Regions from separate parts of the Flavobacterium movens genome, predicted to be linked through region 1. Evidence: riboswitches for the same ligand, from Rfam matches in the RefSeq annotation. Region 1 holds a riboswitch; the other holds the start of a gene.
What was found. A riboswitch is a leader RNA that binds a small molecule or an ion and turns the genes downstream of it on or off. The one in region 1 is predicted to bind S-adenosylmethionine.

Region 1 (16,864 bases):
TGATAATTACAACTGCCAGAATAATCATGTAAACCGCAATAAATGGTTTAATAATATCTCCGTCAATGACATCTGACAATAAATAAGCCCCTGTAATTGATCCTAAAACTCCTGGAATCAATAAATGTTTAACCAATTTTTTATTGATGTTTCCAAAGCGGTGGTGCGAAAGCGCCGATGCTCCTGTGGTAAACATCTCTGAAACGTGAACTGCCGTACTGCTCAAAACTGGCGATACTCCATAAGCCAATAAAAATGATGTAGAAGTAGCTCCATACCCCATTCCTAAAGCGCCATCTACTAATTGTGCAAAAACACCAATTAAGAAAAACGCTAAAAGATTTTCATCAAATCCCTGAACAAAACCATCCCACGAAAATTCGGCGTGATGATTATAAATTAATGTAACTGCCAAACCTAACAACAAAACAACAGGTATTACAACCCACAATTTTTCCTTTAATAAAGAATCAGACTTTACTATAGCGTTGTTTAACTTAAGTTCATTTTCCATATTTTAAGAATTGTTTTTTTACTCTTAAAAATCCATTACCCTATCGGCTTAGTAGATTACTTTGCAAAAGTACTATATATTTCGAAATATCAAAACAATATATTTACTTTTTTACATTAGCTATAGTCTTATAAACCAAGTTAAAAGAGATTTAAAAAGGAATTAGTGATTATTTTAACAAATTAAATGCTGCCTCTTGTTATTTTAACAACACGCTTCAATTTTGTGATCCGCAAAAATACACATTTAATCTCTACAAAATCTATAGGATAATTATAAAATTGTTATTATTTTAGCGGCAAATATTTTTTCATGGATTTTCAGATCGGTCTTGTAATTGCAGGTTTAGTAGTTGGTTTTATTGTCGGATTAACAGGTGTTGGTGGAGGCTCATTAATGACTCCTATTTTATTATATTTTAATATTCCGCCAACAACCGCAGTAGGAACCGATTTATTGTACGCTGCGTTTACTAAAGCAGGTGGTGTTTTTGTTCACAATAAAAAAGGCAATATCAACTGGAAAATTACAGGCTGGCTCACTCTTGGCAGTGTTCCCGCTTCTTTAATCACATTATGGATTTTAAACAGTATTAAAACTGATATTGAAACTATAAATGGCGTTATTAAATATAGTTTAGGCTGGGCTTTATTGTTTACTTCGGTAGCGATTATATTCAAAAAGAAACTTTTAGTTTTTTCTCAAAAACATGCTGGAGATAAATTTCATAGCGCAAGTACCACTCAAAATATGCTTACAATTGCAATTGGAGTTTTACTAGGTGCAACTGTAACTTTAACTTCTATTGGAGCGGGAGCGCTAGGAACTGTAACTCTATTTTTTCTTTATCCGCTTTTACCAACTCCTCGTTTAGTAGGAACTGAAATTGCACACGCTGTTCCATTAACCCTAGTTGCAGGTCTTGGGCATGCTTCTATGGGAAATTTAGATTTAGGTTTATTAGGTCAATTATTAATGGGATCGCTTCCTGGAATCTATATGGGAAGTATGCTAAGCGGAAAAGTACCTGATCAGTTTCTTAGAAATGCAATCGCAGTAATGCTTTTCTTAGCTGGGTATAAATTGATTTTCTAATACATCATAAATAGAAAAAAGACCATTTCAAATTCAGAAATGGTCTTTTGTTTTATAAATAATAGCATTTCCTAAAATGCAATATCTGCCAGAGAATTACTTTCTAATATCTTAAGTGTATTATCACGAACTTCCGTCATTAAACGTCGTGCTGCACAAGTGGATTCGTCATCGCAATCATCACATCTTTCATAAAAATTATGACTCGCGCAAGGCAATAATGCTATGGGTCCCTCAAGAATTCTGTATACTTTAGCCATACTAATATCTTTAGGATCTTTTATCAGATAATACCCCCCACCTTTTCCTTTTTTTGCACCAAGAAAACCTGAATTTCTAAGCAACAACAAAATACTTTCCAGAAATTTTATCGAAATATGCTCGCTTTTAGCAATTTCGGCAATTTGCACAGGTTCATTATTTTCTCTTCTGGCTAAATATGTAAGAGCTTTAATTCCGTATTTTGTCTTTTTTGAAAGCATTTTTAAGTTTTAGATTGTAACTGCAAATTCTAGTTCCGATAATTAGCAAAATGAACTAAAACAAACAATACGTATATTTTCTGCAACAAAAATAATCTTTTTAAATGAGAATATAACAGATCCAAACTTATATTCTACTAAATTAGTATAGTTTAATTAATTTGCCTCTTCTACACCTATTAAATTGAATTCATGAAACGTTTTTATTTCTTCATCCAAAGCCTTCTTACTTACAACATAGGTCTCTGATATCGAATCATGCCAACCTCTAGAGCCTCCCAAAAAAGTTAGAGCGTCAAAAGGAATACATCGGCATAAGCTTCTTTTAACAATTGTTCCAAAATCTGGTTTCTTACCATTTTCATCTACAACAATACAACCTGTAGCAAATTTCCCTACAGTTCTTCCAAATAAAGCTTCCATAGTAATATAATAAACTAGAGAAACTACAATAGCAATGACATTCCACCCTAAATCGCCTAAACCATCCATCCATGCTGCTAATCCTGTAAGCCCAAATAATGCAGAAAGAATACCTATCATTGCACCAATTGCAATCAGGATTATAAAAAATATAAAAAGATCAATTATGTAATTTAAAAAACGTGCCCCTGCAGACACTAATAATTTGTCATCTAAAACGTAAGTAGAATTGCTCATATGCAATTAATTGTTAGTTAAACTTTTGGTTATAATTTTAGTCGCAACAAAAATATAATTTTTAAGTAAAAAACTACAAAAAATCATCACAAATTAGAGATGCATTTTCTTTTTCCATATACAATTGATGATTTTGACTTTCAAGAATCTCATTGGGAATTTTTAGATCCAGAAACCAGCTTGAATTTGGCACATTTTTGTCTTTATCGCCATAATAAAGTTTTATACTGCAATTAGGTTTTTCTTCCTCATAACGCAATCTTGTCGAAGAGACAGCTACTAACTCGCTAACTTTTAAACCTCTTAAGCAAGCTTTCCAAGCAATTGTTCCACCAATGCTAAAACCTAAAACTGAGGCATTTTCCCTCTCCAAATCCAATAAGTTATTTACAGCTTTTTCAATTCCGCCATTCAAAAATTGATTATGGATTTCATCACTTGAAGAATCAATCTGAGCTAATTTTAAAACATCATAATATTGAACATCAAATTTAAGTTCTAAAATTTCGATATAATTCTGAATCCATTCAGGATTGCCTCCAAACAAATCTGACAGAAAAAGCAATCTTGGTTTTTTCATATATTGTAAAACTAAATTAAGAAGAGTGATTCTTTCAATAACAAAGAAAGGGCTATTTCAAAAAAACAGCCCTTCAAAAATATTATATTTTATGTTTAAGCCAATGCTTGCTTTAAATCTGCAATTACATCTTCAACCGTTTCTAAACCAACAGAAACACGAACTAAACCTTGCGTGATTCCTACTGCCAATTGATCTTCTTCAGATAATTTGCTGTGTGTTGTAGAAGCTGGATGAGTTACAATTGTTCTCGTATCTCCAATATTTGCAGATAATGAGCAAAGTTGAATTGAATTCAAGAATTTTCTTCCTGCTTCGATTCCGCCTTTAATTTCAAATGCAATGATGTTTCCACCAGCTTTCATTTGTTTTTTAGCAATTTCGTATTGTGGATGCGATTTCAAGAACGGATATTTTACGCTGTTTACATTCGGGTGACTTTCTAAAAACTCAGCAACTTTTAATGCATTTTCGCAATGTCTGTCAACGCGAACAGCCAATGTTTCTAAACTTTTTGAAAGAACCCAAGCATTAAACGGTGATAAAGCTGGTCCTGTATTTCTAGAAAACAAATAAATCTGTCTGATTAATTCTGCATCTCCAACTGTTACTCCGCCTAAAACGCGTCCTTGACCATCAATCAATTTAGTAGCTGAATGAATCACCAAATGCGCTCCAAATTTAATTGGCTGCTGTAAATATGGCGTTGCAAAACAATTATCTATAATTAAAATCAAATTGTGCTTTTTAGCAATATTTCCTAACAATTCTAAATCGATTACATCAACTCCAGGGTTTGTTGGAGATTCGGCGTATAATATTTTAGTATTTGGCTTAATGAAACTTTCTATTGTTTCCGGCTTATTAATTTCGAAATAAGAAGTTTCGATATTCCATTTTGGAAAATAAGTCATGAACAAAGCGTGAGTTGAACCAAAAACACTGCTCGCAGAAACAATATGATCTCCAGAGTTTAACAAAGCGGCAAAAGTAGAATATACTGCTGCCATTCCTGTTGCAAATGCATAACCAGAATCGGCTCCTTCCATTTTGCAGATCTTGTCTACAAACTCCGAAGTGTTTGGATTGCTAAAACGGCTGTAAATATTTCTTTCCTTTTCTTCTGTAAAAGAAGCTCTCATATCTTCAGCATCTTCAAAAACAAAGCTTGATGAAAGGTACAAAGGCACCGAATGTTCTAAATATTGAGATCTTTCTAATTGTGTTCTGATGGCTTGTGTTTCAAAACCAAATTCTTCTGTATTCATTGTGTGTTGTTTTTTTTGTTTTTTTTGTTTCAGGTTTCAAGTTTTAAGTTTTAAAACTGAAATCTAAACCCAAAACAAGTCAATTATTTATGCGCAATCTGAGCATTTTCTAATTATCTAATTGACAAATTATCTAATTTATAAAGCTTCGTTGTTCAAGACAACTTTGTATTTAATTGTCGCTGTTGGTTCAACCGTTTTAGCTACCGAACAGTATTTCTCAAAAGAAAGTTGAGCCGCTTTTTTTGCTTTATCAGGATTGATTTCTCCTTCTAAATAAAAAACCACATCGATTTCTTTAAAAGGTTTTGCTTCTTCGATTTGAACTCTAGTTCCTTCAACCTCAGCGTTGAAAGAAGTAATTTCCTGACGTTGTTTTTTTAAGATCGAAATCATATCAATAGCGCTGCATCCTGCAACTCCCATTAATACCAGTTCCATTGGGCTTGCACCTAAATCACTTCCGCCAAATTCAGCTCTGCTGTCAACGTCAACTATGTGACCGCGTTCATTTTTCACTTTGAAATGAAATGCATCATTTACTCTGTTTAAAGTTACTTTCATGGTATTTATTCCTAAGTTATTTGTCTTTTTTATCTAATTTATTCCAATACTCTAAAACCTGTTTTTTAGATTCTGCATCTAAAGATTTAAAATTATCTGAAAACTTGTCTGTTCCAAAATTATCTGAAACACTTGACTCTATGCTGTAAAATTTATCTTTTTGGGAAAATACAAGATGAACTGACTGTTGCTTAAAATCAGCATTGTATAATCCGTAAATAAAAAGAGCATCTACACTTTTGTCTTTATTATAATCTCCAAATGCTTTTCGGCTTCCCCAAGATGAAATAATTCCGTTGTGGTTTACTTCCAAAATCGATTTTAAAACCCATTTATCATTTACTTTCGTAAACCTTTGGAAATACATTTTGTCAGGAATAACATTTTTTTCAATCTTAGAAAAAATAAAAACATTTTCTTCATTCCCTGGAGAGCTTACCTCATCAACCTGAATTATTCTTACTCCTTTGTACGGAAAAACATCCTGAGTATAACTGTCTTTGTTCCTAATAACATTAGAAACCTGAGCCATGATACTATTTGAAATCAACAATAAGATAAAAATCTTTTTCATACTTTTAAAACTATTTAATTAAGTTACGAATTTAAGATTTTTCTTTCTTTTATTGCTGTTGCATTATTATCCTTTATCAGATAATCTTAAAATATCTCCAAAAACTCCTCTTGCCGTTACCGCAGAACCTGCACCGGCTCCTTGAATAACGATTGGACGATCTCCGTAAGATTCTGTATAAATTTCGAAGAAAGAATCTGAACCTTTTAATCCGCCTAATGCAGTATCTTTTGGCACTGAAACTAATTTAACTTCTAGATTTCCTTTGTCATTTTGCAAATCTCCAGACAATTCACCAATATATCTTAAAACATGATTTGGCTGTTGTTCTGCTTTTATTTTAGCATAAATTGGATCGAATTCTTTCAATTTTGTCAAGAAATCGGCAGCACTTCCTTCGCGTAGGTGTTCTGGAATTAAATTCTGAATTGAGATTTCTTCAAATTCATTTTGCAAATCTAATTCTCTAGCTAAAATTAATAATTTTCTACCAACATCATTTCCGCATAAATCCTCACGCGGATCTGGTTCAGTATATCCGTTATCAATTGCTTCTTGCAAGATTTCACTAAATGGAGCATCTTTCGCTGAGAAATTATTGAATAAATAACTTAAAGTTCCAGAGAAAACTCCTTTTATTTTTGTGATATTTTCTCCTGAAAGGTGTAATAATTTAATCGTATCAATTAATGGTAATCCCGCACCAACATTGGTTTCATATAAATAATTCTTTTGGTTTTCTGCTAATGCTTTTCTTAACTCTTTGTAGAAACCATAGCTTAATGTATTTGCCACTTTATTAGAAGAAATCAAATCGAAACTGCTTTCTACAAGCGGAATGTAATTCTCAACAAAAGTTGCGCTTGCGGTGTTATCAATCGCAATTAAGTTCTCTAAGTGATGCTCATTCGCGTAAGCAATAATATCTTTTATGGTGTAAGCTTCGCCTTTGGTTTCAATTTCGCTTTTCCAATTGCTGTTAACACCGTATTTATTTAAAAGCAGTTTTTTAGAATTCGCTATAGCGAAAACATTAAGCTTAATGTCTTTACGTTTTTCAATTGCTGCAGCCGATTCTAAAATCTGATTGATTAAAGTTCCTCCAACTAATCCGTGACCGAAAATGGCAATGTTGATCTTTTTAGAAACTCCAAAAATCTCTCCGTGAATTACGTTCAGAGCTTTGTTTAATTCCTCTTTTTTCACAACTAAACTCACGTTTTTACCTGTTACAGTGTTGTTGAATAAAATTGGAACAATTTTATTTTTGATTAAAGCGGTGTATGGTTTATGGAAAGTACTTAAATCCTGTCCAATAATCGAAATTACTGATACATTGTCTGTAACCGTGATTTGATTTACATCTTTAGAATAAAAGTCATTTTCAAACTCTTTTTCTAATTCAACCATCGCAAGAGTAGCTTTTTCTGTTGCCACCACAAGACCGATTCCTCTTTCTGAAGAACCTTGAGAAATGATGCTTACACTAATATTGTGATCGCCCATTACTTTAAAAATTCGGGCATCAACTCCCGCTTTTCCAAGTAATCCACGTCCTTCAAGATTTACAAGAGAGACATTTTCTAAAACAGAAAGTGTTTTAATCCCTTCTTTAGAAGAATCCGATGTAATTAAAGTTCCGCGATTTTCATGATTGAAAGTATTTAAAATTCGTAACGGGATATTCTTTTCTAACAAAGGAATAATCGTCTTAGCATGAAGAATCGTTGCTCCAAAATTTGCCAGCTCATTTGCTTCGTTAAACGATAAATATTCGATTTTTTTAGCATCTGCAACCAAATCTGGATTTGCAGTATAGATTCCGTCTACGTGCGTGAAGTTTTGTAATTCTTCTGCGTTTAAATAATTTGCGATTAACGAAGCGGTATAGTTACTGCCATTTCTACCTAAAGTAGTTGTGTCGTTGTTGTTGTTTGAGCCAATGAAGCCTGTAACTATATTAACCGTTTCGCCGTTATGTTCTTTAAAATAATTTACTACGTTTTTCTTTGAAAGCTGTTCTAAAGGCTGAGCATCGCCAAATTTAGAATCTGTTTTCAACAAATCTCTTGTATCTACAAAATTGGCAGGAATTCCTTTTTCCAGTAAAATAGCCGTCAATAATTTAGCCGAAAGCAATTCTCCTTTAGATAAAATCTGATCTTTGATTTTTTTGCTGTAATCACCAATTAGACTTACTCCTTCAAAAAGTTTGTCTAAGACATTAAATTCTTCAGATAAATCAACCTGTGGATAATCTGATATTTGATATTTTTTAAAATTCTCTAATAATTCTTTATAACTGCCATTTTTAGCTGCAATGCTTAAAATAAACTCTAATTCGTCAGTAGCATTTCCGCGTGCAGAAACTACAACGGCAATTTTTTCACCTTGATTTACTTTATCAGAAATGATTGAAACAACTTTGTTAAGTCCTTCTCCGTTTGCTAACGATTTACCTCCAAATTTTAATACTTTCATTTTATTTCTTTATTGTTTCTGCCTTAAAAATATCGGCAAGTAAATGATCTAATTGTTTGTACTCGATTAAAAAAGCGTCATGTCCGTGAACCGAATCAATTTCGCTATAGAAAACATTGTCTTTAAACTTCTTCAACTCTTCATAAGTTTCTACGTTTTCTTTTGCTGTAAAAAACAAATCTGAATTGATTCCGACAATATGAATTGAAGCTTTTGTTTTAGACATTAAGTTTTCAAAACTTTCACTATTTCTAGTAATATCAATTGTTTTAAGCAACTGATTCATTAATTTATAAGAAGACAACTGAAATCTTTTCTGCAATTTTTTTCCATGATGCGCCAACCAGCTTTCGATATTAAAAATTAAAAGATCTTGGTTTATGGTACGCTGAAATTTTTCTTTGAAAGATTCTGGCGAACGGTAACAAAGCATGGCATGTATTCTGGCGTCTTCAATTGGTTTCGACGAATTATTAAGAATTTGCTCTTGTAAAAAGCAATTTGCGATAAGCCAATCTGTCGATTTCCAGTCGCTCGCTATCGGAATAAGGTTTTCTGTGATATTTGGCGCTAATGCTAAAATTTCCCAAGCAATTCCACCTCCAACAGAACCTCCAATAACTGCAAAAAGCTTTTCGATATTTAAAGTTTTCACACCTTCGATAAAAATTCTTGCAATGTCTCTGGCTGTAAAATCTAAATAGTTATCGATTAAGAAAGAATCGTTTCCGTTTCCTGGAACATCAAAAGACAAAATGGTGTAAACAGCAGTATCAATGGTTTTGCCTTCGCCAATCAAGTCATTCCACCAGCCACTTTCGCCAGTAACTTGCGAATTTCCAGTTAAAGCATGGTTAACCAAAACAATAGGCGCGCTGTGCAGAGGTTGACCTGCCAGCGTAAAACTTAATGGTATAGAATGATAAGTTGCATCACTTTCTGTGATGAAATCTTGAATTATAATGGGATTTGGTATATTTTCCAATTTCAAATCTGTTGTATTATTGATTTGTATATGGAAATATTAGAAAGAAAAACTAGGTTTAACTAGAAAAAATCTTGTTGTTATCTTTCCACGTTTGGCGTGGTAGAATGTAGCACCTTCTTCGTTTTAACGAAGGGTTGCTAAGGCTTCATCGGGTCTAATCCCTCGTCCTTTCTTTATAACATTTCAATACGTGTTTGAACTTAACGGTGCAAATTAACTACTATTTTCTCTAACAAACAAATTTTATCTAAAAGTGTTTGTTAAATTTCTGAGACTTATTTTAGCAAAAACTATTATACGCAAAAATTTACCGAACAAAAATGTCCAGTAAAATTAAGCAGGTTTTACCCTAGTTTATGATGCTTTTCCGTTTAGATAAAAAGCGTTTCATTTTCTTTTGAATACATCAAAAACAATAAAGAGTTAGGTACTTTTTTCTCTGCTGCTTTACCTTCCTCTGTGATTTCAGCCTCTGTTATTCCGAATCTTGGATGAGCCAATTCGTTTATTGGTGGAGGCGGATTATTTTTTCTTGTTCTTCTATTTTTCAAATCTGAAATTTTTTCTGCTAAGTAGTTCAATGTGCTCATGATATTAAGTTTTAGTTAAGTTGCGTTTTATAATCTTTATTTCTCTTTTATGTTTGTGTTAAGCCCCTTTCGGGAATAAAAAAACCCTTTTGGATTTTCTAGATACCAAAAGGGTTTAAGTTTTTAAACTCATTTATACTTTTAGTATCAACAGACGTATGCGCAAATAAGCGCGACAGTAAACATCTTGTTCATCTGTAAGGATTTATTCATCTGTGATTTATATTGTATTTTATTTAAATTCTGCATTTGTTGTAAATTAAAAAGCCTCCCAATTTTTCTTGGGAGGCTTTTACTATATTATTATTGTATTCTTACAATTTTTTTAAGCAATAGACACCCCAACCTCGGTCTTAACCGAAATGGCACAAAACATTTTGTTGACTTTTAAGTTCATTTGATTTCTAGTAGATTTTGGGTATAACAAATATGCAAATATTTTTTTTATTACACAAATTAAATTCAAGAATTTAATTACAAAAATCGTTAAAAATCAGTTTTTTAACGACAAAAAACGTCTTACAAAAACGAAAACGAAATAATAAAGGTAAAAAACCTACAAAAAAACATATTTTCCTTAATAATTCCATTTGACAAATCAATTTATCAAAGAACTTTTTTTCTTTTTTTTATTTTTTTCTAAAAATTTATAGCCAAACGGCTTCTTTAGCCCTAATTCGTTCTGCAATTTTCAGAATATCAGTTATAATTCCTCTTGAAATTGCCTGTTTGCATGGTGGAGCACTCTGAATTACAATCGGAATATCGGCGTACGATTTGGTATAAATTTCAAAAATGGTATCAGAACCTTTCAATTGCCCGATTGGAGAATCGACTGGTTCAGAAATCAATTTGGCTTCCAAAGTGCCTTTTTCAATATCAAATTCTCCTACATATCGAAGCACATGACTTTCTGCCTGAGTAATTTTGGCAATCTTAAAAGATTTATCGACTGCGTCTTTATTTAACACACCATTTTTTTCCAAATGTTCTTCGGTTATAAACGGCTTAATTTTAATATCTGAAAGCTCAAAATCTTTTCCAATTTCTCTAGCCAATATCAGAAGCTTTCTTGCTGTATCATTTCCTGATAAATCTTCTTTGAAGTTTGATTTCATTAAACCTAAAAGGCTTGCATCTTTTAAAACAGACGAAAACGAAACATCTTCCGATGAAAATCGATTAAAGACATAACTCAAATTATCAGAGAAAACCCCTCGAATCTTAGTGATTTTTTCTCCCGAATAATACAAATCTCTTAAGGTTTGCAAAACAGGAATTCCAGCCTCAACAGATGTTTCATAAAAAAACTCCTTGTCATACTTTTTAAGATCTGCTCTCAGTTCTTTATATAAGTCAATCGGGAGCGTATTGGCTTTTTTGTTTACTGCTACAATATTGAATCCATTTTTGATTAACGTATTGTAATGCTTCACCAATTCATCGCTGGCTGTTGCGTCTACGGCAATCAAGTTTTCGAATTCATTTTCTTGTGCAAATTCGACAATATCTTCTACTTTAAAAGGAACAGCCAATTGTCTAAAATTGGTTTCCCAAGCATATCCAACGCCTTCTTTCTCAAAAAAAGCAACCGTCGAATTGGTTATTATTGGAAAATGAAAATCGACATTTTTACTTTCCAGAAAAAACTCCTGACTTTCAACAATTTGATTAATCAAAGTACTTCCGATATTACCAATTCCGAAAAGGATAATGTTTATTTTAAGCTTTGACATAATTTCTAACATTTTTAATTTTTTAAAACCATATAAGTGATGTTAGTTCATTAATATTCCAACGTTTATCAATTAGACGCACTGCAGTGCGTCTCTACATATGATTTAAATTTTATAATGGTGTTTTTCATAAAAAATTACCTTTAGCAAAACCACTCGCTAAAGGCAATTTTTCAAACAAAAAACAAAAAAACCTAATTTTTATTGATGCTGAATTGAGAAAGCGAAACACTTTCAAAAACAGCTTGCAGATCTGCAATCAAATCTTCTATATCTTCAATTCCAACAGATAGACGAATCAAATCTTTAGAGACTCCTGTTTCTATTTGCTCTGATTCTGTTAATTGCTGGTGTGTAGTGCTTGCAGGGTGAATAATCAATGATTTCGTATCACCAATGTTAGCCAGCAGAGAGAATAATTTGGTATCATCTACCACTTTTTTGGCTGCATCAAAACCTCCTTTTAATCCGAAAGTGATAATGCCGCTTTGACCTTCTGGCAAATATTCTTTGGCCAGATCAAAATATTTATTTGATTTTAGACCTGGATAATTTACCCAGACTACCTCATCTTGTTTTTCTAACCATTCAGCTAGAGCCAAAGCATTTTCACTGTGTTTCTTGATTCGGATTGGAAGTGTTTCTAGTCCCTGAATAATCTGAAAAGCATTAAATGGACTCAAAGCGGCACCAAAATCACGCAGACCTTCAATTCGAGCTTTTGCTATAAAAGCGGCATTTCCTAAAGCTTCATGATATACTAATCCGTGGTATCCTGCAGATGGCTCGGTAAATTCGGGGAATTTTCCGTTTGCCCAATCAAAGTTTCCAGCATCAATGATAACGCCTCCTAATGAAGTTCCGTTTCCTGCGATATATTTAGTTAAGGAGTGAATTACAATATCGGCACCATATTTAATTGGGTTTAATAAATAAGGTGTCGCAACTGTATTGTCTACTATAAATGGTACTTTGAATGCTTTGGCTTCTGCCGAAATTGCTTTTAAGTCTAATACATCTAATTTTGGATTTCCTAGAGACTCAACAAAGAAAGCTCTTGTATTTTCTTTTGCTGCTTTTGTAAAGTTTTCAGGTTTTGACGGATCTACAAATGTGGTAGTAATTCCTAATCTTGGCAAGGTAACTTTTAGAAGATTATAAGTTCCTCCGTATAAACTATTTGACGCAACAATATGATCTCCTGCTTTTAGCAAAGTCAATAAAGTTGTAGAAATTGCCGATGCTCCAGAAGCTGTTACTACAGCTCCAATTCCGCCTTCGAGTGCTGCCAGACGTTGTTCTAAAATATCATTTGTCGGGTTGTTTAATCTCGTGTAGATAAATCCAGCTTCGGCAAGACCAAATAAATTGGCCGCATGATCGGCGTTATTAAATACATATGATGATGTCTGATAAATAGGCACGGCTCTTGTTCCTGCGTTTTTAGTTACGTCGTGTCCTGCGTGTAATGCGTTTGTTGCAAATTTTTGTGTACTCATGATTTCTTAGTTTTTTAGGTATTTTTAATACGTTTATATATTGTAATTGATTTTAATTTTTGAAATTGATTTAAGCTAAAATATCTTCAGCTTCTTCTTCAAGATCATATAAATGAAATAGTAATGATTTTTGTGTTTTTGTCTGCTGTGCAGGATCATATTTTAGCGTTTCAGTCGATGTCTCTTCCGAATTATTATTTCTTAATAAGTATTGAAATGCGATTGTATTTATATCTAGTGTATTCATGATTTAAAATTTAAAATGTTGGAAATAAAAAAGCCCTTTCGGATGGCGACCAAAAGGGCTTATAGTTTAACTATAACAAAGATTGTCTCTCTCACTTTTGGCAACAGCAAATTGGGATGCACATTTGCATCATCTTACAACACATCATATTTCCTTTTGCTATTGTTTTCATTTTGATTTAAAATTTGAATTCGACTATTTTTTAAATTCGACTAATTCGATAGAGTAAATATAATAAGTATTTTTTGAACGACCAAATTAAAATTGAAATTTTGTACTATTTTTTTTTGAAATTTCTTTCAAGCCTTTCAAATAAAGACTTGAAAGAAATTTATTTAATTAAAATTTAAAGCTCAAACGAGCAAAACCAAATCTTCCGTTTAATCCGAATTGAGAAACTGCTCTTGAATATGCAAACTGATTCGCATTTGTCAAATCTGTACTTGGCGCTGGCGACAAAGTTGGCGTTGTGTTTGTAAATGCAGGAGTTGCAGGATTATTTCTGTCTGGATAAACATCTCCTATATTATTAACTCCAATTGTAGCTCTCAAATGCTCGTTGATCTGATATCCTAAAGATAAATCGGTAACCAATTTTGCGCTGTATTCTGGATGTTCGTATACAGAAGAAAATCCGTCCAGATTAACATCTGTTGCTCCTGGATCTGTAACTTTTCCGAAATAGCTGTTTCTTAAATAAATATCCAGTTTTTTAATATTGAAAGTTGTCATCAAATTGGCTTTCAATTTTGGAATCGCTTCTTCCAAATATACTCGGCTTGATTCTGGAAAGAAAGAATAGATGTAAGGTTCTCCTCCAGCATTAACGATAGACTGCGGAATATGTAGATCTCCTACTCTTTTAGTTTCGTTGAAGCTTAATGCAAAATCATTTCTAATTGTGAAATCCTGAATTACATCGTATTTCTGCGAAATTACCAAATCAATTCCTTTTGTTTCAGAATCGATTCCGTTTGTCCAGAATGAAGCTCTTTCTACACCCTTCAAATCAAATGCCTGCTGAAATAAAGTCAACGCTTCAGCTTGTTCTGGTGAAGTTGCCGCTGCGATCTGGGCATCTGTTGGTCTAGAATATTGTCCAGACAATACAATTCTGTCATTGATTCTTGTAAAATAAGCATCAGTTGCAATGGTTATGTTAGCTTCAGGAATTTTGAATGTAAATCCTGTACTGATGCTTTTTGATTTTTCTGGTTTTAAACTTTCAATTCCAATGCTTTTTGCTGCTTGTGAATCGTTTGTAAAATAACCAACTTGATATGGAGAACCGTTTATAAACTGAGTAGAACTTGACTCAAAATATCTTTGCTGTAAAGAAGGCGCTCTAAAACCTGTCTGTCCAGAAATTCTCCAATTAATATTATCATTTAATTTTAAAAGAGAAGCCAATTTAAAAGTAACCGTATTTCCAAAATCTGAATAGTTTTCATAACGTGCTGCTCCGTTTATAAGCCATTTTTCAGTAGCATTCAATTCTAAATCTATGTAAGCCGCGCCACTTTTTCTGTTTTTTTCTTTAGCATCTGAAGGCTGAAATCCTGAAAATCCTTGCGCTCCTGCTCCACGTTTGTTTCCAAAGAAGTCAGTTACAATCAATGGTGAATTGCTTGGTAAAATTCCAGAAACTAGATTTCCGTTTACATCATACAATCCGTAAGAAGCTTCTTCTCCTGCTTTAATCTCGTAGTTTTCATATCTGAATTCACCTCCAAAAGCAACATTCAGTCCAGAAAGAACATCTAGCTTTTTACTAAAATCCAAATTGGTTGTGCTTTGCAAAAACGAAACTTTTCCTGCATCAAAACTAAAAGGAGAATTTGTCCCTAAAGTTGCATTGATGGAATTATTTACATCATAATTAAAAGAGTTTGTTCCTAAATTTGTGCTTAAATCAGTATCAAATCCAAATAATTGCGTAGTTACACCAACTGCTGCAGAAGCATCTAAAATTTTTGATTCAATTTCTGGCAAGAATCCGTTTTGATACACTTGCGTGAAAGTTCCAGAACCATTTGGCAATCTATTAAATGCATATGATTTTCCGCTTCTGTACGATAATCCACCAAAAGAATATAAAGAAGTTGTTTCTGTTAAAGGATATTTTGCATTGTAATATGCTTGTCCCGAAGCCAATTCTGACTGGCCAACACTCATATTATAATCACTTCTCTGCTGTCCTCTATAAGCCAATTCATTATTAGTTACATCAAAATTTAAAGCGGTCTGCATCTGCGCAATTGTTGAAGCTGATGCTATGGCGTTTTGCTGTGCTGTTGTAAAATAACTTACTTGCGGCGCATATTGTTTTAAAGAAGACAAAATCTGAGCTGAATTAGCAGTCGTATTAATGTTGCTAAATAAAGAGTTAATCTCAACTCCATCTTCTGCTGCTCTGTTTTCAACTGCATTGTAGGCATTAAAAATAGGATTGCTTCTAATTCCTGCTCTGCTCGTTGCTTGTCTCGTTACCGCAGTTCCTGTGATATTTAAGAAACTTCCAGGTTTGCCCAATGAAGTTCCGTAGTTTAAATCGATTTGAGCAGTTTGACCGTCTGCTCCTCCTTCAAAATTATTTGATCCCGAAGATAGATTCGCGCCATATTGAATTCCTCCTGTCAAATAATTAGCGTTTTTCTTTAGAACAATATTAATAACTCCCGCAATCGCATCAGAACCATATTGCGCGGCCGCTCCATCTCTTAAAACTTCTATTCTTTCTATGGCAAAAGACGGAATGGCATTTAGGTCTGTTCCAACAGATCCTCTTCCTGGCGATCCGTTAATGTTTACCAAAGCACTTGTATGTCTTCTTTTTCCGTTTACTAAAATCAGAACCTGATCTGGCCCTAATCCTCGTAATTGTGCAGGGTCAACGTGGTCTGTTGCATCTGCCGTAGATGTTGGATTACTCGTAAACGAAGGAGCAACATAATTTAAAATTTGAGTTACACTGGTTTGAGGTGCTCCTTTTGTTATTTCTGACACATTGAAAACATCAACTGGAACAGGCACATCTGTTTTAACTCTGTTTTTACTTCTTGATCCAATAATAGTAACTTCAGACAGTTCGTTGTTTTTTAAACTGTCTTGCTCTTTTTTATTTTCTTGAGCATAAAGTCCTGAAAAAGTCACAAGACCTAAAACGATTAGTACATTTTTCTTCATTTCTTTTTTTTACTGATTAATTATTGTATTTGGCTTAAAAAAAATCTTACAGATTTATTTTTGACATAAAAAAAACCTCTGCGATTCGGCAGAGGTTCTATTTATATTTTATTGAAAAATAACTACAATAGCGTCTCTGCGGAGAACTCCGGCATCTTACAAGACATCATATTGCAAACTGTAAATTTCATTTGTTTCTTTGTTTTAACGGGGCAAAGTTGCAAACTATTTTTTAATCGACCAAACAAAAAACAAAATATTTTCTATTACCCTATCAAAATAGTATGTTATTGTTAAATTTCTGCTAGAAAAAATAAAAAAAGTTGAACTTTAATTTGCAAATCAAAATGGTTTCATACCTTTGCACCCGAAACAGAGGAAAAATTTGAACTGATTGCAA
Region 2 (16,864 bases), on a different contig from region 1:
CAAGAATTATGGAATACCAAAGTTATCCGAGAATCAGTGCGTTGTCTGAAATTGGATGGTCTAAAAAAGAAGATAAAAACTGGGATGATTTTTATGGAAGATTAACCAATAGCCATTTAAAAAGATTGGCTGATATGGGAATTGCTTTCAGGGATTTTCCTCCAACAGCGATTTATAAAAACGGAACAATTACTGTAACGCCACCTTATGAAGGTGCTGTTGTGCGATTTGATAAAGATGGAAATGAACCAACAAGACAATCGCCTTTGTATACAGGACCAATTCAAACTAAGGATTATGAACGCTATATGTTCAGAGTATTTTTTAATGAATATTCGGCAAGTCCTGCGGTGAAAGCTGAAAAATTGCCTGTAGCCAATTGGAATACTTCAAAAGCAGAAGTTTTGACGATTTCTGAAAATATTTCAGATCATGTAGATAAAAAAGGTATTTGGTATTTAAGTTTTAATCCAACAGATGATGGAGCAAATGGAACAATCAAAAATGTTTCGCTTTTCGAAAATGATAAATTAGTGCAGACTTATGCAGACGAAAAAGCATTAAAATCAAAACCTCGCTTGAGATTTTTAATTGATAATTACAACGAAAAAAACACCTATAGAATAGATTTTACAATTGAAAATAAAGAAGAGAAAAAATCTGCAGCAAATGTAAAATTCAATTGTACGCCTTATCAGGAACCAGAAGTGAAAGTAACTTCGTCGATGGCAGAAAATCCGAAGTTTCCAATTTCGAATCTGCAGGATTATAATGAAGAATCGTATTTGCGTACCGATGTTGCCTGCAAAGATGGCGATTGGATTTTGTATACCTTTACTAATCCTGTAACCACTTCTAAAATAGATGTTTTAACTGGAATTCCGCATCACCCGAGATTTATCATTAACAATGGTTTTGTGGAGTTTTCATACAATGGAATTGATTTCATAAAAGGCGATAATTTCGATTACGGAAACGTATCCATTTATCCGAAACAGCCTGTAAAAGCAGTTAGAATACAAATTACAGGAACCAATAATGAGCCTTTGATGGCAGGACAGGACTTAAAAATTAATCCATAGTACGATGAAAAATATTGGTATTAAAATTATATTGGTTTCCTTGATTTTCTTGGGAGTAAAAGGTTATTCGCAGAAAAAGGCAAAGCAATCTTTTGATGTAAAAAGAAATGAAGTTTACATTGATTCAATGATGACAAATGCTCTGGGAAAAGGCTTTTTTCCAGGAGCGCAAATTATCGTGGGTACAGGAGATTCTAATCTGATATCTAAAAATTATGGTTATCATGATTATGCGAAAAAGCAATTAGTAAAACCAGATGACGTTTTTGATTTGGCTTCAATGTCTAAAGTTTTAGGAGCGACTCTTGTAACAATGCGTTTGGTTGGAGATGGAAAAATTAAATTGACAGATCAAGTGGGCGAAATTGTTCCGATGTACAAAAACACAGCGATTTCCGATTTAACGCTTTTTGAATTGCTAACGCATACTTCAGGACTAACGCCAAGTATCACTTTTTATCAAGCACTGCTTTCTACGCCAGACAATTCGCCTTTTTTGAGCAATCAAAAATCAGAGCAATATGTTGAGCCTTTTGATAATATGTACGTGAATAAAAACATCGTTTACGATTCAAAATATTTGGTTTTTGAGCCAAAAGAAAATTGGGTTCAGATTTATAAAAACATGTGGCTCAATCCAGAATTTTATCCGTCGGTTTATGAAAGGATTGCGAAAGCAAATACAAATCCGAGAGGGAAATATTTGTATAGCGATTTAAACTTGCTTTTGGTGAAGCAAATGATTGAAACCAAAACAGGAAAAAAACTCGATGAGTTCACAAATGAAATTTATACCGAATTAGGCATTTCGAAAATTGGCTATAATCCGTTAAAATGGACTTCTATAGATAATGTAATGCCAACTGAAGTAGATAATTTCTTCAGAAAAGATACTGTAAAAGGTTATGTGCACGATGAAGCGGCAGCAATTTTTGGAGGCGTTTCTGGAAATGCAGGTTTGTTTGCCAACGCAGAATCGATTGCTGTAATCTGTAAAATGTTAATGAACAACGGAAATTACAACGGAAAACGGATTCTAAAAGCCAATGTCGTAAAAGAGTTTACAGATTCGCCACTTGCAAAAGAGGGAATTTATCGCGGTTTAGGTTTTGATAAAAGAAAACCAGACGAATTTTTTACAAAAGACGATTTTGGACATACGGGTTTTACAGGAACTTTTTTCTTTATGAATAGAAATACAAACCGATTTTTAATCATTCTAACCAATCGAGTTAACCCAACGAGAACAAACAGATTAATGTACAAAGACGATTTTAGCGCTAAAATCTGGAGACAGATTAATAAATAAAGTTTGCCACGAATTGCACGAATTTACACGAATTAATTTTCTTAATCTGTTTGAAAAAGTTTTGCCACAGATTAAGAGGATTAAAGTGATTTTTATTTTATGTAAAGTATGTAAAAAAAGAATTAGCGAAAATTTGTGTAATTAGTGACAAACAAAAAAATCCTTTTTTAATCCTTTAATCTGTGGCAAAAAAAAATAAGAGCTATGAAAAAACTAATTATAATTTGCCTGCTAATTTCAGCGGTTTCTTTTGCGCAGCAAATAAAAACGGGTGCTGAGAATTCTGAAAAATACCTGCCTTTATTAAAAGGCAAAACCGTAGGAATTGTAACTAACCAAACGGGAATTATCACTAAAGAAAAACATTTAGTCGATTTTTTAGTAGAACAAAAAGTACAAATAAAAAGCATTTTTGCACCAGAACACGGTTTTAGAGGAACGGCTGATGCTGGAGAAAATGTATCTGACGAAATAGATTCTAAAACTGGTTTGCAGATTGTTTCGCTTTACGGAAAAAACAATAAACCAACCCCAGAGAAATTAAAAGGAATCGATGTTATGGTTTTTGATTTGCAGGATGTTGGAACGCGATTATATACTTACGTTTCTACAATGCACCGCATTATGGAAGCCTGCGCTGAGAACAATGTTCCATTAATTGTGCTGGATCGTCCCAATCCAAATATTGCGATCGTTGACGGGCCGGTTTTGGATATCGCTTTTAAAAGCGGTATTGGAATGCACCCAACGCCCTTATTGCATGGAATGACTTTAGGCGAAGAAGCCAAAATGATCAATGGACAAAAATGGCTAAAAGATGGAATTCAATGCAAATTGACTGTGATTCCATGTTTGAATTATACCAGAAAAAGCTCTTATAGTTTGCCAGTAAGACCTTCACCAAATTTGCCAAACGATCAGGCAATTAATTTGTACGTGAGTTTATGTCTTTTTGAAGGAACAAATGTAAGTATGGGACGCGGAACAGAAAAGCAGTTTCAGATTTACGGTTCGCCATATCTGCCAAAAAGCGATTTATCTTTTACTCCACAGCCTAATTTTGGAGATAAAGATCCTTTATACAAAGGTATAGAATGCAATGGAGAAGATTTGTCTTCTATTCCGAGGATAAGCAGATTAGAAATTAAATGGTTGATTAAAGCCTATCAGACAACAGCAGATAAATCTAAATTTTTTGATAAAAGAAAGTTTGCTATTCGCGCAGGAAATGAAAAACTGCAGCAGCAAATTGAAGCTGGAGTTTCTGAAGAAGAAATCAGAAACAGTTGGAAAGAAGGTTTAATTGCATTTAAAAAAATGCGCGCCAAATATTTGATTTATAAGTAATATCTCTCAGTTTTGCTTAGATTTTAGAAAAATAGATCATAATATCATCCGGTCTAGTTGTAATTACAAAACTGGTATACTTTATTGGTACGGTAAGGGTTTACTTTTGCCAAAAAAATAGTAAACCAAAATGAAAAAAATCTATTTTGCTGCCTTTGCAGTAATTTGTACCAATTTTTACGCACAGACAAAGAAAGATTCCATCAACCAAATGGATGAAGTTATTATTAATGAAGGCCGTTTTAATACACCAATTTCTAAACAAAATAGAAATGTATATGTTATTTCGAGCGAAACTATTAAAAAACTGCCAGGAAGAACCTTGCAAGAAGTATTGCAGTATGCCAACGGAGTAGATATCAGACAAAGAGGGCCTTTTGGAACTCAAGCCGACATTAGTGTTGATGGAGGAAGTTTTGAGCAGACTGTTGTTTTATTAAACGGAGCAAAAGTAATCGATTCGCAAACTGCTCATAATATGCTAAACCTGCCTCTTCCGGTTGAAGCAATTGAAAGAATCGAAGTCGTTCGCGGACCAGCAGCGAGAATTTACGGAATTAACAGTTTAACAGGAGCAATTAATATTATTACCAAAAAACCAACCGATTCTGGTTTTATGGTAAGCACTTATGCAGGATCTAATTTTGAAAAAGACACTCAAGATACAGGAGATACTTTTTACGGAACAGGAGTTCAGGCTGGAGCTGTTTTAGGTAAAGAAAAACAGCAGCATTTGCTTTTTGCTTCGCATGATAAAAGCAACGGATACCGTTACAACACAGCATTCGAAAACAACAAAATTTTCTATCAGGGAAATGTGCAGATCAATGATAAAAATGAAATTCAGGGTTCTGCAGGGTATATCAAAAACGGATTTGGAGCAAACGGATTTTATGCTGCGCCGGGAGATAAAAACTCAACGGAAATTGTTCAGACTACGTTTGCTAATCTTCAGTCTAATCATCAAATTACGGATAGCTGGAAAATTATGCCGAGAATAACATATCGTTACAATTATGATGATTACCGTTATTTAGGAAATTCAAATCTGGCTGTTGGAAGAAGTCAGCATTATACCAATTCTATTGCAGGAGAATTAAACTCTACAGTAAAATTATCTAAAGGAGAAATTGGTTTTGGAGCTGAATTTAGAAATGAAAACATCCATTCATCAAACATTGGAGATCACGATCGCGAAAATGTGGGACTTTATGCAGAATATAGAAGAAGTTTTACTGAAAAACTGGATGTAAATATCGGAACATATTTAAATTACAATTCAGATTACAAATGGCAGATTTATCCTGGAATTGATGCTAGTTATGCGATTACCGATGCATTTAAAATTATTGGAAATGTCGGAACAAGCCAAAGAATTCCGTCGTTTACAGATTTGTATTTGAAACAGACAGGAAATGTTGGAAACCCAGATTTGGATTCAGAAAATGCTTTTCAAAGCGAAATTGGATTCAAGTACAACAAAAGAGCTTTAAGCTTGAATGCAAATTATTTCTATAGAAAAATTGATAATTATATCGACTGGATGCGTAATCTTACAACGCAGCCTTGGCAGAGTCAAAACACTGGAGATTTAAACACAAACGGAATTAATTTACGCGGAACTTATAGATTCGATTTCTCTAAAGATTCTCGATTAAATATTCTTTTGGCTTACACCTATTTAGATTCAGAATTCAAAAGTGCACGTACAGAAACGTATTCAAAATATGCAATTTCGTCATTAAAACATCAAATTACCAATACTATAGATTATCAGTTTAAAAATCTATCGGTTATGTTTGCAACTCGTTTTAATGAAAGAATTACAGGACCATCTTATTGGGTAAATGACTTTAGAGTAAGTCAGTCAATTAATAAATTTACAATCTTTTTAGACGGACAAAATATATTCAATGCAACTTATTACGAAGTAGGGGCAGTACCGTTGCCATCACGCTGGTTTACTTTAGGAGTAAAACTGGTTACTTTTTAAGAAGTAAATTTTCAAGAATTCAGATATTTTTTAAAAGCCTGTGAACCTTGTGTTTAGAGGCTTTTTTAGTTTCAGTATAATTCTAAAAACTGAATTAAAACGCATTAAAAAATTTATTTAACAATACAGAATCATGTAAAATTTTCGTTAAATGATATAATAGGTTGTGATTTAATTTGTTGAATTTTACTAACTTACGAATGAAATAATAATCGGGCTTTCAATTTTTGAGGGTGTAAAATTGTAGAAAATGGAAACAAGAAATGAACAAAACGATTTATTCCAAGATGGTATTGATCGTACTCAGGAATCAAACTGGGATCCTATTTTAGGATACCATATGTATTTTCCGAATGGCGAAAATAAAGAAGAATATGTAAATGAAAGTGACAACCCTATTCAGCACACCAATACAGGAGATTGGGGAGATGATAGCGATTATGAAGAACTGAGACATAAAGACAATTCCAATATGAATATTCGTACTTTTGGAAATGAAGAAACAAAAACAGATTAATTTTAAAAAGAGCGGAAAAATACTCCGCTCTTTTGCATATTAGACAGTAACTGATGTTATTCTTGTCAAACCGAAAAAAAGCCAAATTTTAAACGATTTGGCTTTTTTTATTTTTTAAACAGGCAATCGTGTTTTTATTTATATTTGAGAAAGAATTTAACAAATTTACGTTTCATTAGTAGCAAAAAACAGCATTAGAAATTTTTTCATCAAATATCTTAATGGAGCTAATACATAATCTAGACCTTTTTCAAACTGTTTTTAATTCTGCGCCAAATGGTATTGCAGTCTTGAAACCTTTGTATGGTAAAAAGGGTAAAGCTGGAGACTTTACGATATTATTATGTAATGCCTATTTAGTAAACTGGATCGGGAATTCGGATTATAAAAATAAAAGATACAGTGAAGTTTTTTCTAATGTAAACGGAACAGACGTTCTTGAAAAGTTTATTGAAACTTTAGAAACCAGTATTCCAGCTAATTTTGAACAATGGTTTGGTACTGAAACCAAAAAACAATGGTTCCGTTTTACTGCCGTAGCTCAAGATCAATTGTTGGTGGTAACGATGGAAGACATCACCGAAAAAAAACAGGCCGAAACTGCATTGAATGAAGCATTGATTGATGCAGAAAAACAAAAAAGACTTTACAATTCTATAATAAACAGCACTCCCGATTTGGTTTATGTATTTGATCTTGATTATAAGTTCATTTATACAAACAAAGCTTTATTAACCATGTGGGGCAAAACAGAACAAGATTCTATTGGCCGCGGATTAAGAGAAAATGGTTACGAAGACTGGCATGCCGAAATGCATGAAAGCGAAATTGATGCTGTTGTGGCCAATAAAAAGCCAATTAGAGGAACAGTTTCTTTTCCGCATGCCGAATTGGGAAGAAGAATTTACGATTATATTTTTGTTCCCGTTTTTAACGAAAAAGGAGAAGTAGAATGTGTAGCTGGAACAACAAGAGATATAACCGAAAGCAAACTGGCTGAAGAGAAACTGCAGCAAAATGAGAGTCGTTTCCGTAAAATGATTCATCAGACTCCAGCTCCCACTTTGGTACTTCGAGGAGATGATCTTGTTATTGAGCAGATAAACAGACATATGCTCCTAATGATAGGGCGAGGAGAAGAAATTATAGGCATGCGTCTGATAGATGTATTGCCAGAACTAGAAGGGCAATATGTGTGGGAACAAGTTCTAAAGGTTTATAACGAAGGAATTCCGTTTGATCAAAGCGAAGTTCTAGTGCCTCATAATCGGACAGGAGAATTGAAGAACTACTATTATAATCTGGCTTATCGACCTCTAATAGAAGAAGGAGAGATAACTGGTATGATACAAGTAGCAGTAGAAGTTACTGAGCAAGTGGTGGCACGCCAGAAAATGGAAGAAAGTGAAAACCGTTTTAGAGCCTTAATCAACGCTTCATCTGATCTGGTTTATCGCATGGATGCCGATTGGATGATCATGCATAATCTAGAGGGCGACGGAGAGTTGTCTAGTTCAGGAAAAAAAGGCATCAATTGGCTCGATAAATTTATTCACCCGAGTGATTTGGAGCGTGCTGTGCATCTTATTTCCAAATCGATAGTGGAGAAAAGTATTTTCGAAATGGAACACAGAATTATAAATGAAGATGATACTGTGAAATGGGTGTTTTCTAGAGTGGTTCCGATATTAAACGATAAAGAAAAAATTGTAGAATGGTTTGGTGCTTCAAGCGATATTACTTCGCAGAAAGAACTTCAAAATGTAATTGCAGAAAGCGAAGAAAAATTTAGGCAGCTTGCAGATCTTGTGCCACAAATTATCTGGACATCTAATCCAGAAGGATTTATAGATTATTATAACAGCCGCTGGTACGAATATACTGGTTTCAATGAACATGAATTTGGAGATTCAAGTTGGATGCCCGTACTTCACCCAGACGATGTTTCTTTAGTCTCAAAAACTTGGTATCAAAGTGTTCATGCAGGAACTTCGTATCAGATTGAGTTTCGTTTAAAAAATGCCAATACGGGAGAATACCGTTGGTTTTTGAGTAAAGCGCTTCCAATAAGAGATAAAGAAGGCGTAATTACCAATTGGTTTGGTACTTGCACTGATATTCATGAGCAAAAATCGATTACCGAAAAATTGGAGATTTTGGTGGCAGAGCGTACCAAAGAATTACAGCGTTCCAACGACGATTTACAGCAGTTTGCCCATGTTGCATCTCACGATTTAAAAGAGCCCGTTAGAAAAATCAAAACATTTTTAAGCCGTCTCGAAGATCATCTTAGCGAACAGTTAGACGAATCATCTTCAAAATATATTGAACGAATTCATGTTGCGGCAGACCGTATGTTTACTATGATTGACGGTGTGTTGGCCTATTCTAAAATCAATGCCGATTTGCAAAAAGCAACGGTTGTCGATTTAAATGAAGTGATTAAAAATATAGAAAGCGACCTTGAAATCGCGCTTCAAAAAACAGGAGGTAAAATTTACTATGAAGAGCTCCCTCTGGTTGAAGGAGCTTCTGTATTGCTTTATCAATTGTTTTATAACCTGATTAACAATTCTATTAAATTTGCTAGAGAAGAAGTGTCGCCCCAAATCACAATTAAAGCAAATGAACAAATTGAAGACGGAAGAAGAGTGGCGGTAATTACGGTAGAAGATAACGGAATTGGCTTTGAAGACAATCAAACTGGACGTATTTTTGAAACTTTTACCCGCTTAAATTCCAAAGATCGTTACGAAGGAACGGGCTTAGGTTTGTCTCTCTGTAAAAAAATTGCCGAACGGCATGGAGGAAGTATTAGCGCAACAGGAATTGCTGATAAAGGAGCAGTTTTTAGCATAACACTGCCATTTGAACAAAAAGAAAAAGATATTTAATTAAAACTATGGGGAAAAAGATAATTTTATTGGCAGATGATGATCAGGATGATGCAGAAATGTTTTGTGAAGCGCTGGCAGATATAGATAAAAGTATTATTTGTCATTGTGCCGAAAATGGAAGCGAAGCGTTAAAATTACTCGAAAAACAAGAAGAAATTCCAGGGATTGTCTTTCTGGATTTGAATATGCCTATAATGAACGGGTGGGAATGTTTGAAAAGGCTGAAATTGAATGAGAATTATAAAGGAATTCCAGTCGTTATGATTTCTACTTCTTCACATAAAAACGATTTAGAAGCGGCAGCAAATCTTGGTGCTGTATGCTATTTTGTGAAACCAACTGATTTTAAGGATCTAAAAAAGGTTCTTGGATCGATTACTTCAAACCTTGATAAGGGATTAAAAAAATCACTTTTCGATCTAGAAAAAAATAAATTTCTGCATGTGTTTACTGCTGAATAAGTAAAATACTTTGCTTTTCCATGCAAAAAAAGTATGAATTTCTTTTATAAAAAGGAGTTTGTAAATAGAAATAAATTTATTTTAATCTATTGATTTTTATAACGTTGTGTTTTTTTTGAATACTTCTTTTTTCAATAAAAAATAAAAAACACAAATTAAACTTGACTAATTCGGTAGAATTAATATATATTTGTATCAGAAAAATTAAAAAATGATACTTATCCAGAAAGACTGAGGGAATAGGCCCATTGACGTCTTAGCAACCTGTTGCCGAACAAGGTGCTAAATCCTTCCGCTTTATGCGGGCAGATAAGAAAAGATTTCATCCGTAAATCTGTTTAAGTTCATCAACGTTAAATCTTTATTTTTTTAAATGAAAGCAGAAACAATTTTGTACGCAGGTTATGAGCTTTTGAATTCCATTTTCGAAGAAAACAGCTTTGCCTTTTTCTAGCGGAAAAAGACTAGTTCTACCAGACTCTATTCTTTAAATAATTAAAAATCTGCTAATGTCTTTTGGCATTGGCCTGAAATTCTTTTGTCTAATCTTAAAAACTAAAAATAAAATGAAAAAAATACTATTAGGCTTTGCTTTGTTTCTTGGAGCCGTTCAAACTCAGGCGCAGGAAAGTAATTTACAATTAAAAGGAACTGTTGTCGATACAGTGGCACAATATGTTTACTTGCAGAAGTTTCACAATAAAATGTTTACCACGATAGATTCGGCAAAGGTAAAAGACGGAAATTTTAGTTTTAAAACAAAAGTAAAAACACCAGATTTATACGGGTTAAGCGTCAATACAGAAAGCTCGCCTTTATATATTTTTCTAGAAAAAGATCCAATTTCGGTAAAACTGAGTCCAAAGAAATATTATACTGCCTCTGTGGTCGAAGGTTCGGTTTCTCAAGATTTATTCGAAAGCTATAAAAAGAGCAAAGATGTAGAAATCAGCAAATTCATAACAGAAAATCCAAAATCTATTGTTTCGGCTTATGTATTATATAGAAATTGGTCTTACAGATTAACGCCAGAACAGATTACACAAAATATTGCTTTGCTGGATAAAAGTCTTCAGAATACCACTTACGTGAAAGAATTAAAAGAATTGGCTATTGTTTTAGACGGATTAGCAGTAGGCAAAAAAGCCCCTGATTTTACAGCCAATGATCCTGAAGGAAAACCAGTTCGACTTTATGACAATTTAAAAGGAGGTTATACTCTAGTAGATTTTTGGGCTTCATGGTGCGGTCCATGCCGAAGAGAAAACCCAAATATTGTAGCGGCATACAAAGAATTTCATGATAAAGGATTCAACATCGTAGGGATTTCTCTAGATAAAAAGAAAGAAAACTGGATTAAGGGAATTAAGGATGATAATTTAACCTGGACACATGTTTCTGACTTGCTTTTCTGGAACAGTGCCTTTGCCAAATTATATGGAGTTAGAGCTATTCCGGGGAATTATTTAGTAGATTCTAAAGGAATAATCGTTGCCAAAAACTTGCACGGAGAAGAATTGCAAGCTACACTAAAAACGCTTTTAGGGCAGGCAAATTAATTTATTTAAACACATAGAAACATAGTTTTTCTTTATCTAGAGAGGCGTTTCACTTGTTATAACAAACATAGCTATGTGTGAAAATCTAGATTTTTTCAAATATCTATTGTTTAGAATATAATCTATGTTTCTATGTGTTTAAAAAGATTCAATCAATAATAGATTTAGTTAATTAAAATGATATAGGATATGAATGCTATTGAGCCAACAACAAAACCAACAGAACCTGAGTGTTACTTCTCTAAGTTTAGAGAAAATACAGTAGGAATTGATCATACTTTCGAATCGGTTTACGGAGAACAAAATTTAGTTTATGCAGACTGGGTTGCCAGCGGAAGATTATACACTCCGATCGAAGATATAATGCTCAATAAAATTGGTCCAATGATTGCCAATACGCATTCACTTTCAAGTCAGACAGGAAAAACCTCTACTTATGCCTATCAGCATGCTAGAGATATTATTAAGAAATCAGTCAATGCAAATGAATCTGATGTTTTAGTAACTACAGGAAGTGGTATGACGGCAGCTTTATCGAAACTGCAGCGTATTATGGCGCTTCGAACAAAAGCTGAAGAAGACAGACCTGTGGTTTTTATCACTCACATGGAGCATCATTCCAATCAGGTTTCGTGGTATGAAACCAATGCCGAAGTTGTGATTTTGCCACCTGATGAGAATAATTTAGTCGACCCAAAAGTGCTTTCGTCAGCAATTAAAAAATATGCAGATAGAAGTTTGAAAATTGGTTCATTTACAGCTTGTTCGAATGTTACCGGAATTATTACGCCTTATCACGAATTAGCCAAAATCATGCACCAAAATGACGGACTTTGCTTTGTAGATTTTGCAGCTTCGGCGCCGTATGTCAAAATCGATATGCATCCAAATGATCCAGATGAACAATTGGATGCAATTTTCTTTTCGCCACATAAATTTTTAGGCGGACCCGGAACCTGTGGTATTTTGGTTTTTAATGAAAAATTATACCAATCTGATTTTCCAGATAATCCAGGCGGAGGAAATGTAAAATGGACCAATCCGTTAGGGAAATATTGTTACAGTGATGTGATAGAAGTGAGGGAAGATGGTGGAACTCCCGGATTTCTTCAAGTCATTAGAACGGCGTTGGCTTTAGAATTAAAAGAGCAAATGGGTGTGGAGAAAATCAGAGAACGAGAAAAAGAACTGCTTGATCTTTGTTTTTCAAGACTTCAAAAAGTACAAGGATTATCTATTTTGGGAGATTTAACCACAGAGCGAATTGGCTGTGTTTCATTTGTGATTGAAGATATCCATTACAATTTAATCGTTAGACTTTTAAATGACCGTTTCGGAATTCAGGTACGTGGAGGCTGGTCGTGTGCAAGTACTTATGCGCATTATTTGTTTAATATCAACGAAAAGAAATCGGCAAAAATTACAAATGAATTATTACAGCGAAATCAGACCAATAAACCAGGTTGGGTTCGTTTATCACTGCATCCAATTACAACCAATGAAGAGCTTTTTTATATCTGCGATGCGATTGAAAAAGTAGCCGTAAATTATAAAAAATGGAAAAAAGATTATAAATATAATCCGGTTTCAAATGAATTTGAGAATCCGGAAATTAAAGATACCATCGCAAGAGAAGTAAATGAATGGTTTAAGTTAGTTTAAGTATAGTTAGTTAAGTATTAAACCCGACAGGTTTTATCTCCAAGTTTCTGGACTGTCGGGTTTTTAAAACTATTTTAATTCTTCATTTTATAAATTTCAGAACCGGCAAGCAGAAAACATCCTAAACCATAATCTTCAAAATCGGGTATTTTATCGTAAGAAAGCGGTTGTCCGTCTTTAGGTTCTTTTCCTGTTGACTGCAGATAACCTAAAAAGCCATTTTCGTGAAGACTTTCTGTTGTTATCGCCTTCCAAGCTTTTTCAATTACAGGTAAATACGTTTCTTTTTTTAGAATTCCGTTATTTACGCCATATGCCATTCCATATACAAATAGTGCAGTTCCAGAAGTTTCTTTTCCTCCAAAATTGGTCGGATCATGAAGACTGACATTCCAAAAACCATCAGCTCTCTGAATCGGCACCAGCGCTGTCGCCATTGCTTTTAAATCTTTTACATATTGTTCTCTGTGAGGCGCATTTTCTGGAATTATAGTCAGTACTTTTGCTAAAGCGGCAATTACCCAACCATTTCCGCGACTCCAATAACAATTTTTACCATTCGGTTCTTTATACGGAGGATCAAAATCGGCATCACGCCACCATAAACCTTCTTTCGCGTTGTAAAGTCCATTGTCTCCGTGTTTATTTCTTGAATACATATACATATCATACATTTTCTCAAAATAGCGATTATCTTTTTCTAAAACACCCAATTTCGCAAAAACCGGCATTCCCATTTGTATAGCATCGATCCACGACCAATCATTGATTTGAGGGGTGTTGAGCAGCATATTGATATTTATTTTTGTATTTTTCAGTTTTTTCGATTCAGGCTCCAAATTATACAAATCAATATATGTTTGCGCGGCGCAGTAATTGTCGGCATTTCGAGTTGTGTTGCCACTGTTGAATCCCCAATTGTGAAATTCAGCCCAAGCGTAAGCATAATCATAATACGTATCTTTTGGAAAAATCTCATGAAGCGCCATTAAACCTTCATAATAAACAGCGCGAGTCCAGATATTGCTTGATCTTTCCTTATTGGTTATAATCGTTTTTCCAGTGTCTGGCCATTTCTGCATAAAATAATCATTGGCAAGAATCATCTGCTTTAGAATTTGCTTCTTATCCGTTAAATCTTGTGCGGGCAGACTTTTTATAGAAAAAATAGAAAGTGCGGAGAGTAATAGTAATTTCTTCATTTTTTATTTTTGGCTGTTAGTTTTGTTCTTTCAGAGGAGTTAGCGTTACAGGGCCTAAAAGTCCTGATAGCATCGGATTCCATTTTGTGGCATCAAATTTTTTATAATCTTTATCCACCATATTTATTTCGTAGAAAATTTTCCATTCCTTACCTTTCAGCTCCATATCTCTAATTCTGTTGGCAGGAAGATTGGTCACTTGAATTTTCAAGGTGTTCTTTCCTGATTTTAGATTTTTAATCTGCAGTTTATATGGAATTGACCAAAGTGTGCCGACAAATTCATCGTTGATCCAAATTTTTGCGCTTTCGCGAACGTCCCCCAGATTTAAACTCCAGTTTTGTACTGAAGGGTTGGGATTTTCAAACTGAAGCGTATAAGTTGCAGAGCCAGAAAAAGCTTCAGCATCTGGATTTAATTTTGTCCACGATTCTAAATTAGAAACAACAGTACTTTGAGGTAATTTTGGTCCGCCTTTATCAAAAGTAATTTTCCAATCTCCTTGCAATGGAAATGTTTTAGAATCAGATTCATAGTAAGGCCATTTTTTTTGAGATGCGATTTTTTCTGTCTTTAAAAAGAAAGATTGGCCAGGCTCAATTTTTAGTTTTACAAATGTGTTGTGGTCTTTTTTATGGACAATGGCATTTCCGTATTCCTTAGTTAACGGATCTAAAATAAGGACTTCCTTATCTGCAATCTCAATCGGAATAAAATCATCTATTGTTTCTTTGGTGTGATTGACGATATAATATATTTTTTCTCCGTCAATATCTCTTCTAATGAATTTTAATCCTGTATTTACAAGACTTTCGGGTTTAATATTTTTGTTTTCTAAAGCTTTGAAAATGTCTTCAGACGAAACTAGAGATTGATTGTCTAATAGTATTTTTTTGAGCTTTTGTTCTCGATTTTTGTAATCATATAATCCAGGAACAGACTCAGGTAAACCTTCAAATATAACGCTCGCGCCTGCTTTTTTCAATTCAATTAATTTTTGAAGTGTTTCTAATGGCATTTTTTTACATACTGGAACAATCAAGGATTTATAACTTCCGCCAGATAAAATGATGTTTCCATTTACCACTTTAGCTTGAGCTATAAAATTGTCCGAAATAAAATCGGTGCTATATCCTTTCTTGATCAGGTTTTTTGTGGTGTCATAAAAAGAAGTTCCATGAAGCCATTCTGATAGCGAATGAATTTTGAATTGGAAAAATAAAGTTCCATTATGGTATTTATCCCAGGCATCAAAAATCGGCCAGTACAATAAAATTTCGTTATCTGCTTTTCCTTGTTGTAAAAGAGATTGGCAATTTGAAATATAAGAGAACAGAGCGGGGGCATCTTCCCAAATTGTATTATTCGAATTAAAATTTACCGATGCATAAAATTGCCATCCTGGCCAAACGGCACGGTCTGGAGAATAAGTCGATCCATGCAGAAAAATATGATTGACACCATTTAGCATTAAATCTTCAGCTTCAGGTTTGCATTGTGATAATGCCGTTTTAAAATGTTCTCTCAGCCAAGTAAACGTTTCCGACGATACTAGGTTTTTACCAGAAATATGAGCTGCAGACGAAGAAAATTTCAGCATAACAGGGTCAGCATCTCCTTCGCGAATGTCCTCTTTGTCACGTCTCAAACCCGGAATATCAAACGGCATAGAGCCAAATGTTTCGCATTCTGGAATATCTGCAGAAGCATACAAATCGATTAAATTTCCTGGAGAACCATGAGCCTGAAGTTTTGTTTTGAAGTTTTTAGAATGTGCCCAGTTAGTCCAAGATTTATCAAATTTATTAAGCAGCAAATCAGAAATAGTCTGACGATAATCGCTTCTGACTCTGTTACTTTCTTCATTGTCGGTTTCATTCAATAAAACAGAAAGTTCTTTCTTTAAATCGTAACCACGCAAGTTTTTAAACTCATCAAAAAAGTTGGGAGTGAAATCGGTTCCGTAGACTTCAAAACTGTCATTAAAAATGGCTCTTATTTTTCCCTCTCTACCTTTGAAAGCATCATTAAACGGAGCAACATAAGCTTTTAAAGCTTCTGTGGAATAATGATCTAGCGTATATCCGTTTCCGCCGGAAGCCGCTCTTTTTACCTGCTGTCCTGTTTTTCCGCTAAATACGGCATAGATGGTATAATCTGTCTTTTTTGCTTTCCAGTTTAGTAGATTTGGTTGTAGATTACTGGGTAATTTAATACTTGAACCTTCAAGACCTTTATCGTTTATATTTGTCTTTTTGTTTTTAAGATCATTTGTCAAATCAATAATAGATCCGTCATTTCCGTAGGCTACCACATACAATAATTCTGCTGGATTTTTCTCTTTGGCATTAACTATAATGTTTCGATTGAATGTTTCATTTTTTTTAACCTGATATTTTTCGACTATAAGTTTAGTTGCAGCATGATTCAATGTTACGTGCGATCCTCCATAAGGCCATCCAGTTCCTAAAACCATATCGACCTGCATTTTTAAACTATCTGAAACGCGTATGGTGTAATCTAACATGTCCAGCCATTTTGGAGATAAATAATCGATAAAGTTATTTTCTTCTCCTTTTACGCCATAGATTGGAGTGATTTCAACTCCGCCAATTCCAGCGTGATGAAAATCAATAAGGCTTCTTTTTAAGTTAGGTTTATCTACTGCACTTCCCATCCACCACCAACGCGCCCAAGGCTGATTCAGGTTGGTAGAGTTTGGCCATGGGGATTTATTTTTTTCTTGCGAATTAGCCTGAAAAAAAGAGAAAAGCAATAGTGTTATTAAGCAGAATCTTTTCATTATTTATGCCGTATTTGACTTTTGTAAAAATA

Region 2: it holds a riboswitch for S-adenosylmethionine, as region 1 does, so the genes downstream of both, AAYQ05_RS04970 (redoxin domain-containing protein) here and AAYQ05_RS15790 (alpha/beta fold hydrolase) in region 1, are expected to answer to the same signal.

What each region holds. Positions count from the first base shown of each region.
Region 1 is NZ_JBCPXY010000008.1:191,542-208,405, forward strand. It holds gene AAYQ05_RS15745 (sulfite exporter TauE/SafE family protein) at 1-514, opposite strand, end outside; gene AAYQ05_RS15750 (sulfite exporter TauE/SafE family protein) at 827-1,609, shown strand; gene AAYQ05_RS15755 (RrF2 family transcriptional regulator) at 1,681-2,091, opposite strand; gene AAYQ05_RS15760 (RDD family protein) at 2,248-2,751, opposite strand; gene AAYQ05_RS15765 (alpha/beta hydrolase) at 2,825-3,331, opposite strand; gene AAYQ05_RS15770 (trans-sulfuration enzyme family protein) at 3,427-4,599, opposite strand; gene AAYQ05_RS15775 (OsmC family protein) at 4,738-5,163, opposite strand; gene AAYQ05_RS15780 (hypothetical protein) at 5,180-5,737, opposite strand; gene thrA (bifunctional aspartate kinase/homoserine dehydrogenase I) at 5,804-8,218, opposite strand; gene AAYQ05_RS15790 (alpha/beta fold hydrolase) at 8,220-9,203, opposite strand; SAM riboswitch class I at 9,281-9,388, opposite strand; gene AAYQ05_RS15795 (hypothetical protein) at 9,578-9,796, opposite strand; gene AAYQ05_RS15800 (homoserine dehydrogenase family protein) at 10,444-11,532, opposite strand; gene AAYQ05_RS15805 (O-acetylhomoserine aminocarboxypropyltransferase/cysteine synthase family protein) at 11,727-13,031, opposite strand; gene AAYQ05_RS15810 (hypothetical protein) at 13,102-13,278, opposite strand; gene AAYQ05_RS15815 (TonB-dependent receptor plug domain-containing protein) at 13,618-16,464, opposite strand.
Region 2 is NZ_JBCPXY010000002.1:348,946-365,809, forward strand. It holds gene AAYQ05_RS04935 (beta-N-acetylhexosaminidase) at 1-1,082, shown strand, start outside; gene AAYQ05_RS04940 (serine hydrolase domain-containing protein) at 1,087-2,391, shown strand; gene AAYQ05_RS04945 (exo-beta-N-acetylmuramidase NamZ family protein) at 2,596-3,738, shown strand; gene AAYQ05_RS04950 (TonB-dependent receptor plug domain-containing protein) at 3,869-5,731, shown strand; gene AAYQ05_RS04955 (hypothetical protein) at 5,982-6,248, shown strand; gene AAYQ05_RS04960 (PAS domain-containing sensor histidine kinase) at 6,470-9,142, shown strand; gene AAYQ05_RS04965 (response regulator) at 9,151-9,606, shown strand; SAM riboswitch class I at 9,822-9,922, shown strand; gene AAYQ05_RS04970 (redoxin domain-containing protein) at 10,173-11,165, shown strand; gene AAYQ05_RS04975 (aminotransferase class V-fold PLP-dependent enzyme) at 11,355-12,827, shown strand; gene AAYQ05_RS04980 (glycoside hydrolase family 88/105 protein) at 12,902-14,029, opposite strand; gene AAYQ05_RS04985 (glycosyl hydrolase) at 14,046-16,832, opposite strand.